3 linked regions of the Aromatoleum aromaticum EbN1 genome follow. Each later gene encodes a partner of the first gene's protein in a complex. Links are inferred from orthologs where the notes say so. Each region holds a gene or a part of one and is shown in the gene's direction. Other genes may lie near its edges.

Evidence for each region.
Region 2: the proteins of dnaN (region 1) and dnaX are in contact, whole or in part, in a cryo-EM structure (PDB 8GIZ), measured with the Escherichia coli proteins. The link is inferred for Aromatoleum aromaticum EbN1 from one-to-one orthologs.
Region 3: the proteins of dnaN (region 1) and dinB are in contact, whole or in part, in a solved structure (PDB 1OK7), measured with the Escherichia coli proteins. The link is inferred for Aromatoleum aromaticum EbN1 from one-to-one orthologs.

What each region holds. Positions count from the first base shown.
Region 1 is NC_006513.1:1,694,651-1,697,692, forward strand. What follows is about bases 1-2,888. They hold dnaN (DNA polymerase III subunit beta), read left to right. Parts: upstream 1-836; coding sequence 837-1,940; downstream 1,941-2,888. Other genes in these bases: dnaA (chromosomal replication initiator protein DnaA), read left to right, coding at 1-755; gyrB (DNA topoisomerase (ATP-hydrolyzing) subunit B), read left to right, coding at 2,022-2,888. In the rest of the region: more of gyrB, read left to right, coding at 2,889-3,042. UniProt on the Escherichia coli protein: Confers DNA tethering and processivity to DNA polymerases and other proteins. Acts as a clamp, forming a ring around DNA (a reaction catalyzed by the clamp-loading complex) which diffuses in an ATP-independent manner freely and bidirectionally along dsDNA.
Region 2 is NC_006513.1:703,649-706,678, reverse strand. The notes cover bases 152-3,027. They hold dnaX (DNA polymerase III subunit gamma/tau), read left to right. Parts: upstream 152-537; coding sequence 538-2,517; downstream 2,518-3,027. Other genes in these bases: recR (recombination mediator RecR), read left to right, coding at 2,866-3,027; EBN1_RS03310 (YbaB/EbfC family nucleoid-associated protein), read left to right, coding at 2,542-2,865; EBN1_RS03325 (AMP-binding protein), read left to right, coding at 152-153. Also shown: more of EBN1_RS03325, read left to right, coding at 1-151; more of recR, read left to right, coding at 3,028-3,030. UniProt on the Escherichia coli protein: Part of the beta sliding clamp loading complex, which hydrolyzes ATP to load the beta clamp onto primed DNA to form the DNA replication pre-initiation complex.
Region 3 is NC_006513.1:598,268-601,227, reverse strand. The notes cover bases 41-2,846. They hold dinB (DNA polymerase IV), read left to right. Parts: upstream 41-803; coding sequence 804-1,889; downstream 1,890-2,846. Other genes in these bases: alaS (alanine--tRNA ligase), read left to right, coding at 2,583-2,846; EBN1_RS02785 (cob(I)yrinic acid a,c-diamide adenosyltransferase), read right to left, coding at 1,902-2,453; aroG (3-deoxy-7-phosphoheptulonate synthase AroG), read left to right, coding at 41-645. Outside these bases: more of aroG, read left to right, coding at 1-40; more of alaS, read left to right, coding at 2,847-2,960. UniProt on the Escherichia coli protein: Poorly processive, error-prone DNA polymerase involved in translesion repair and untargeted mutagenesis. Copies undamaged DNA at stalled replication forks, which arise in vivo from mismatched or misaligned primer ends.

The sequences.
Region 1 (3,042 bases):
AAAGCTTCGACGCCTTCAAGCGCTATTACCGCTCGCTCGACCTCCTGCTGATCGACGACATCCAGTTCTTCAACAACAAGAACCGCACGCAGGAAGAGTTCTTCCACGCGTTCAATGCGCTGACCGAGGCACGCAAGCAGATCGTCATCACCTGTGACACCTACCCCAAGGATATCCAGGGCCTCGAGGACCGGCTGATCTCGCGCTTCGACTGGGGCCTCACCGTGCAGATCGAGCCGCCGGAGCTCGAGATGCGCGTCGCGATCCTGCAGAAGAAAGCCGAGGCGCTGCGCGTCGATCTCCACGACGACGTCGCCTTCCTGATCGCGAAGAACCTGCGCTCGAACGTGCGCGAGCTCGAAGGCGCGCTGAACAAGGTCGTCGCCTTCGCGCGCTTCCACGGCCGCGGCATCACGCTCGAAGTCGCGAAGGACGCGCTGAAGGATCTCCTGAACGCGCACAACCGCCAGCTCACCATCGAGCACATCCAGAAGACCGTCGCCGACTACTACAAGATCAAGGTCGCCGACATGCACTCGAAAAAGCGCACGCGCGTCATCGCCCGGCCGCGTCAGGTCGCGATGTGGCTCGCGAAAGACCTCACGCCGATGTCGCTGCCGGCGATCGGCGAGGCATTCGGCGGGCGCGACCACACCACCGTGATGCACGCGTGCCGCACGATCGCCGAGCTGCGCCTTGGCGATCACCAGTTGAACCACGACGTCCACGTGCTCACCCAGGTTCTCAGGGGATGAGCACCGCAGCCCCAGCCCTTTTGATTGCGCTTCGCGCCAAGCCCGGAACCACCTAATCCAAACCGGAAAGACTCTGACGCCATGCTTCTGCTCACCACCACCCGCGACGCGCTCCTCGCCCCGCTGCAGTCGGTCGCCGGCATCGTCGAAAAACGCCACACCCTGCCGATCCTGTCGAACGTGCTGATCGAGAAGCACGGCGACCAACTGACGCTGCTCGCGACCGACATCGAGATCCAGATCCGCACCACCACGGCCGGACACATCGGCGGCGAGGACGCATCGATCACCGTCGCTGCGAGGAAGCTGCAGGACATCCTGCGCGCAGTGCCCGAAGGCGACGTGACGGTCATGCTGGACGACAAGCGCCTGACCGTGAAAGCGGGGCGCAGCCGCTTCGCGCTGCAGACGTTGCCGGCCGCCGACTACCCGCGCATGAACCCGCCCGACGGCGACGCGACGCACTTCTCGGTGAGCCAGAAAAGCTTCAAGCGCCAGCTCGCCCAGGTCGCCTACGCGATGGCGCAGCAGGACATCCGTTATTACCTCAACGGCCTGCTGCTGATCGCCAGCGGCAGCGAGCTGCGCATGGTGGCGACCGACGGCCACCGCCTGGCGTTCGCGTCGAACCCGCTCGCTGGCGACGTCCCGCATACGGAAGTGATCCTGCCGCGCAAGACCGTCATGGAGCTTGCCCGCCAGCTCGCCGACAGCGAGGATCCGCTCGAAGTGATCCTCGCCGGCAACCAGGTCGTGTTCCGCTTCGGCCCGATCGAACTGGTGTCGAAGCTGATCGACGGCAAGTTCCCCGACTACGAGCGCGTGATCCCGCAGAACCACCCGAAGCTGCTGACTTTCGAGCGCATGCCGCTGCTGGCGACGCTGTCGCGCGTCGCGATCCTGACCAACGAGAAGTTCCGCGGCGTGCGCCTCGTGCTCGGCGACGGCAGCCTGAAGATCGTCAGCACGAACGCTGAACAGGAAGAAGCCCTCGAAGAGCTCGAAGTCGATTACCACGACGACCCGCTCGACATCGGCTTCAACGTCACCTATCTGCTCGACGTGCTGAATAACGTTACCAGCGACACGATCGAATGGCGCTTCAACGACGGCAACTCGAGCGCGCTCGTGACGCTGCCCGGCAACGCCACGTTCAAGTACGTCGTCATGCCGATGCGGATCTGACCGACGCGGCGCACCGCCGCCGCAGGCTTTTCGCCCCTGTGCAGCCGGGGGCGCGTTCTTTGATGAATCACTGAGATGACCATGTCCGAATCGCAAGTCCTACCGCACACTCCCGAACCCGACGCCTACGACGAATCCAGCATCCAGCAGCTCGAAGGGCTGGAAGCGGTGAGGAAGCGTCCCGGCATGTACATCGGCGACACTTCCGACGGCACCGGCCTGCACCACATGGTGTTCGAAGTCGTCGATAACGCCATCGACGAGGCGCTGGCCGGGCACTGCGACGACATCGTCATCACGATCCACGCCGACAACTCGATCTCGGTGGCCGACAACGGCCGCGGCATCCCGGTCGGCGTGAAGATGGACGACAAGCACGAGCCGAAGCGCTCGGCGGCCGAGATCGTCATGTGCGTGCTGCATGCAGGCGGCAAGTTCAACCAGAACAGCTACAAGGTGTCGGGCGGCCTGCACGGCGTGGGCGTGTCGTGCGTCAACGCGCTGTCGAAGTGGCTGCACCTTACCGTCGCCCGCGACGGCAAGAAACACTTCATCGAGTTCCACCACGGTGTGCCGCAGAACCGCGTCATCGAGCTCGTCGACGGCGTCGAGGTGAGCCCGATGCGCATCACCGGCGAGACCACCAAGCGCGGCACGCGCGTGCATTACCTCGCCGACGAGGAGATCTTCGGCACCGTCGAATACCACTACGAGATCCTCGCCAAGCGCCTGCGCGAGCTGTCGTTCCTCAACAACGGCGTCAAGATCCGCCTCGTCGACCAACGCAGCGGCAAGGAAGAGGACTTCGCCTTCGCCGGCGGCGTCAAAGGTTTCGTCGAATACATCAACCGCACGAAGAGCGTGCTGCATCCGACGGTGTTCTACGCTGCGGGCACGACGCGCATCCCGACCGGCCACGGCCACGACGCCGAGCTCGGTGTCGAAGTCGCGATGCAGTGGAACGACAGCTACGCCGAACAGGTGCTGTGCTACACCAACAACATTCCGCAGGCCGACGGCGGCACTCACCTCACCGGCCTGCGGGCGGCGATGACGCGCATCATCAACAAGTACATCGAAGAACACGAGATCGCGAAGAAAG
Region 2 (3,030 bases), 990 kb from region 1 along the record:
ATCCGCCGCATCGAGTTCTCCGATCTGCCGAAGACCATCTCGGGCAAGATCAGGCGCATCGAGCTGCGCAGGAGCGAACAGGGCAAGGACGCCTCGACAGTGCGCGGTGCGCTGGAGTTCTTCGAAGAGGACTTCCCGGAGCTGAAGGGCTGATCAACGCCAGGTAACGCCAAAAGGCAAGTGCGGACGGCGGGGCAACCCGCCGTTTTCATGTCCGGAGCCGAGCCGGCGGAGTTTCCTCGAGGAGATCAACCGCCGGGTGCTGCCCGCCGTAAGCTGGTACAATTGCGGCCGTGGCGGGTCTCCCCGCATTGCAGCGCGGTGAACCTGGTCAGGGCCGGAAGGCAGCAGCCACAGCCGTTCCCTGCAAGTGCCGGGGGTCAGGCTCGCCACCCCGAACAATCGCGCGAAGGGCGTCTTCCGATGAAGACGCCCTTCGGCTCATTGGGGCCGGCGGCGCCCGTTTCAGGCCGGGGTGCGCCCTGTCCATGGGGCGGCGGCGCCGCGCGACGAGGGCCGCTCTGCTAGAATCCTGCCATGAGCTATCAGGTTCTCGCCCGCAAGTGGCGCCCGAAGAATTTCGCGACGCTGGTCGGCCAGGAACACGTCGTCCGGGCGCTCAGCCATGCGCTCGCCACCGGTCGGCTGCACCACGCGTGGCTGTTCACGGGCACGCGCGGCGTCGGCAAGACGACCATTTCGCGCATTCTCGCCAAAGCGCTGAACTGCGAGACCGGCGTTACGCCCGAACCCTGCGGCACCTGCGCGGCCTGCCGCGCGATCGACGCGGACCGTTTTCCCGACTACGTCGAGATGGATGCCGCTTCGAACCGCGGCGTCGAGGACATGGCTGCGCTGCTCGACAAGGCGGTGTATGCACCGGTGCAGGGGCGCTACAAGGTCTACATGATCGACGAAGTCCACATGCTGACCGGGCATGCGTTCAACGCGATGCTGAAAACGCTCGAAGAGCCTCCCGAACACGTCAAGTTCATCCTCGCGACGACGGATCCGCAGAAAATCCCGGTGACAGTGCTCTCCCGCTGCCTGCAGTTCAACCTCAAGCAGATGCCGCCGGGGCACATCATCGACCATCTCGGCGGCATTCTCGAGGCCGAGGGCGTGCCCTTCGAAGCGCCCGCACTGCGCCATCTCGCCAAGGCCGCCAACGGCTCGATGCGCGATGCGCTGTCGCTGCTCGACCAGGCGATCGCGCACGGTTCTGGGCGCGTCGAGGAAGAGCAGGTCTCGCACATGCTCGGTACGGTCGGCGACGATCATCTGTACGCGGTGCTCGACGCGCTGGCTGCGGGCGACGTCGCCGGGATGCTCGCCGTGGCCGACCGCATGGAGGCGCGCAGCCTGTCGTTCGACGCGGCGTTGCAGGCGCTCGCCTCGCTGCTGCACCGCATCGCGCTCGTGCAGTTCGCCCCGGCGGCGATCGCCGACGAGGCGGAACGTCAACGTCTCGCGCCGTATGCCGAGGCCTTCGACGCCGAGTTCCTGCAACTCGCCTACCAGATCGCCATCCACGGCCGCGACGAACTGTCGCTGGCGCCGGACGACTATGCGGGCTTCACTATGAGCCTGCTGCGCCTGCACGCATTTCGCCCCGAGCAGCCGGTGGCGCTCGGCAGTCCCGGCGACGCGGCAGGCGGAGGGGGGGCGGGTCGGGCGCGTGTCATCTCCCCGTCGCCACAGCCGGCTGCGAGCCTCACAGCACGGGCGACGGCATCGGGGGCGCCGCGCGACGCGGCGCCGGCAGCAAGATCCCCGGCGGCAAAGGTAATCCCCGCGGAGCATCTGCCACGCGAACGCGCGATTGCCGAAGCCGGGAGGCGTTTGTCGACGCCCGGCAGTGCGGTGGCGGTCGCCGAAAGTCCGATCGAACCATCGAACTCCGTTCCTCCATGGGAAGATCTGCCGCCGGAGGCGTTCGCCGGCGAAACATCGGTGCCGCAACCTGCCTCCTCGGCCGCGCCGGCGCCCGTGCGCCCAAGCGACGCGGAGGTCGAGCGGCCGCCGGCACGAAGCGCGACGGCCCCCGGAAGTGCTGTTCCGCGGCGCGCCGAGCAGCCGGAAGCCACAGTTGCGTCACCGGGCACGACAGGGCTCGACATCGGATCGGCTTTCGCTGCCGGCGAATGGCATGCGATCCTGCGCGTGCTGGGCCTTGGCGGAATGATGCGGGAACTCGCGCAGCACTGCGAATGGATCGGATTTGTCGAAGGTGTGGTGAACCTTCGGTTGTCCGAAACCCATCGCCATTTGCTGGGCATGAATCCGGGACTCCTCGACCGCCTGCAGGACGCGCTTGCGGCGCAGTATGGCGCTCCGCTGCGGCTCAGGATCGAGACCGGCGCGATCGCCGGCGAAACCCCGGCGCAGCGCGACCAGGCAGAAAAACGGGCGCGGCACATCGAGGCCGTGGCGGCGCTCGAGAGCGACCCTTTCGTGCGTGAACTGATCGAACGATTCGACGCGTCCCTCGTGGAAGCGTCGGTAAGACCACTTTGAATTCCTCTTGCGGAGAATCTGGCGATGATGAAAGGCGGAATTGCCGGGCTGATGAAACAGGCCCAGCAGATGCAGGAAAACATGAAGAAGATGCAGGACCAGCTGGCCTCGGTCGAAGTCGAGGGGCAGTCGGGCGCCGGAATGGTCAAGGTGCTGATGACCTGCAAGTACGACGTGCGCCGGGTGACGATCGACGACTCGGTGATGGACGACAAGGAAATGCTCGAGGATCTCCTCGCGGCCGCTGTCAATGACGCAGTGCGCCGCGTGGAAACGACGACGCAGGAGAAAATGGCGGGCTTCACGTCCGGCCTCAACCTGCCGCCCGGGATGAAGCTGCCGTTCTGAATGTCACCTTCGAGTCTCGACGAGCTGATCGACGCGTTGCGCGGCCTGCCCGGAGTCGGGCCGAAGTCCGCGCAGCGCATGGCCTACCATCTTTTGCAGCGCGACCAGCGTGGCGCCGAACGCCTTGCCCGGGCGCTCGGCAATGCGCTCGCGGTGCTGCGTCAT
Region 3 (2,960 bases), 1.1 Mb from region 1 along the record:
GAGTTCCTCGACATGATCACGCCGCAGTACATCGCCGACCTGATCGCGTGGGGCGCGATCGGCGCCCGCACCACCGAAAGCCAGGTGCACCGCGAACTCGCGTCCGGGCTGTCGTGCCCGGTCGGCTTCAAGAACGGCACCGACGGCAATGTCAGGATCGCCGTCGACGCGATCAAGGCTGCGCAGTCGCCGCATCATTTCCTCTCCGTCACCAAGGCGGGGCATTCGGCGATCGTCACGACGCTCGGCAACGAGGACTGCCACGTCATCCTGCGCGGCGGCAAGAGCACCAACTACGATGCCGCCAGCGTCGATGCGGCTTGCAAGGAGCTCGCTGCTTCGGGCGTGCCGGGCAAGGTGATGATCGATTTCTCGCATGCCAACAGCCGCAAGCAACATCGCCTGCAGATCGAGGTCGCGCGCGATGTCGGCGCGCAGATGGCGAACGGCGACGACCGCCTCATCGGCGTGATGGTCGAGTCGCACCTGAAGGAAGGCCGCCAGGACCTGATCCCGGGCAAGGAGCTCGAGTACGGCAAGAGCATCACCGACGCGTGCCTGGGCTGGGAAGACAGCGTCACCGTGCTCGAAATCCTTGCCGAGGCGGTACGCCAGCGGCGCGTCAAACGCGCCGACCTGGAGTGACGCGGCGGCCCGGGTAGCTGCCGCGCCGGTGGTGAGGGGCCGGGATCATGAATGCACTGATCTGCCGCAAAACGCTGCGCCTTTCCGGTCCTCCCGCGATGGATGCCGGGTCCGGCACCTGAATCCGTAGCGTCGATCCTCCGCATCGGACACTGCACGTGTCGCGCAAGATCATCCATTGCGACTGCGACTGCTTCTACGCCGCGGTCGAGATGCGCGACAACCCCTCGCTGCGTGGGCGGCCGCTGGCAGTGGGCGGGCGCGCCGACGAGCGCGGGGTGATCGCCACCTGCAACTACGAAGCGCGCGCTTTCGGCGTGCGCTCGGCGATGTCGACGGCGCACGCGCTGCGGCTGTGCCCGCACTTGCTGCTGCTGCCGCCGGACTTCATCCGCTACCGTACGGCGTCGCGCCAGATCCTCGCGATCTACCGGGAATACACCGCGCTCGTTGAACCGCTGTCGCTCGACGAGGCCTATCTCGACGTCACTGCCGTTGACCGCTGCCGCGGCAGCGCGACGCTGCTGGCGCAGGAGATCCGCAGCCGCATCCATGACGAAGTCGGCATCACTGCGTCGGCCGGGATCGCGCCGAACAAGTTCGTCGCGAAAGTCGCAAGCGACTGGAGGAAGCCGAACGGCCAGTTCGTCGTGCCTCCGCAAGAGGTCGACCGCTTCGTCGCCGAACTGCCGGTGAAGAAGATCTTCGGCGTCGGCAAGGTCACTGCCGACCACCTGCTGCAGCTGGGAGTGGAGACGTGCGGCGATCTGCGTGGCTGGAGTCTCGCCGATCTGACGCGCGAATTCGGCAGCTTCGGTGCGAAACTGCATCGGCTGTGCCGCGGCATCGACGAGCGGCCGGTCGCGCCCGACCGCGAGCGCAAATCGCTGTCGGTGGAGACGACCTACAACCGTGATCTTCCCGACCTGCAGTCCTGCCTCGACGCGTTGCCGGCGCTAGTCGAGCAGTTCTCGCGCCGGATGGCGCGGCTGCACGACGGCGAGACAGTCCACAAGGTTTTCGTCAAAGTGCGGTTCTCCGATTTCACGCGGACCACTGTTGAATGCGTCAATCCGCGTCCGGGCCCCGAGACATGGATCAAGCTCCTGACGGAAGGGTATCGGCGCCGCGCGCTGCCGGTGCGCCTGCTCGGTGTCGGCGTGCGCTTCGCCGCCCCTGCGGCGCCGGACCTGCAGCTTTCGCTGTTCGCAGGCCTCGCTCCGCACGGCGACGGCCCACCGTGACGCCGGCCGAGCTCAGGCGTTCTTGCCCTTCTGCCACAGCACGTCGCCGCGGCCTGCGGCACGGTTGAGCACGCGGCCCAGCACGAACAGCAGGTCGGAGAACCGGTTCAGATACTGGCGCGGCCCGTCGTTGATCGCTTCTTCCTGTCCCAGCGCGACGATCGCGCGTTCCGCGCGGCGGCAGACCGTGCGGGCGAGGTGCGCGAGCGCTGCGGCGCGGCTGCCGCCGGGCAGGATGAAGTCCTTCAGCGGTTCGAGCGGTTCGTTGAGCCGGTCGAGTTCGGTCTCGAGCTTGTCGACATGTTTCTGGCTGATCATGCTCATGCCGGGGATGCAGATTTCGCCGCCGAGGTCGAAGAGATCGTGCTGCACGTCGGTCAGCAGCGCCTGTACGTCGTCCGGCAGGTCCTCGCACAGCAGCAGCCCGACGACCGCGTTCAGTTCGTCGACTTCGCCGAGCGTGTCGATGCGCAGGCTGTTCTTCGCTACACGCTTGCCGTCGCCGAGCCCGGTCGTCCCGGCGTCGCCGGTGCGAGTGTAGATCTTCGAGAGCCGATGTCCCATTTCCTCGTCTTCCTGTGCAGTTGGGGTCGGCCGATTATAGGCGAAGCCTCTCGGCCTCCTTTCATCCGTTAGAATCGCCGTTTTACGAATTCCGCTGTGTCGATCCGATCTGTCCAGGCGAACCTCCCCATGAAAAGCGCTGAAATCCGCGAGAAGTTCCTGAAGTTCTTCGAATCCAAAGGTCATCAGATCGTCGCCTCCAGTTCGCTGGTGCCGCACGACGACCCGACGCTGCTGTTCACGAACGCCGGGATGAACCAGTTCAAGGATGTTTTCCTCGGCTTCGACAAACGGCCGTACTCGCGCGCGACGACGTCGCAGAAATGCGTGCGCGCCGGCGGCAAGCACAACGATCTCGAGAACGTCGGCTACACCGCGCGGCATCACACGTTCTTCGAGATGCTCGGCAACTTCAGCTTCGGCGACTACTTCAAGCACGACGCGATCACGTACGCGTGGGAGCTGCTGACCGAAGAGTTCGGGCTGCCGAAGGACAAGCTGTGGGTC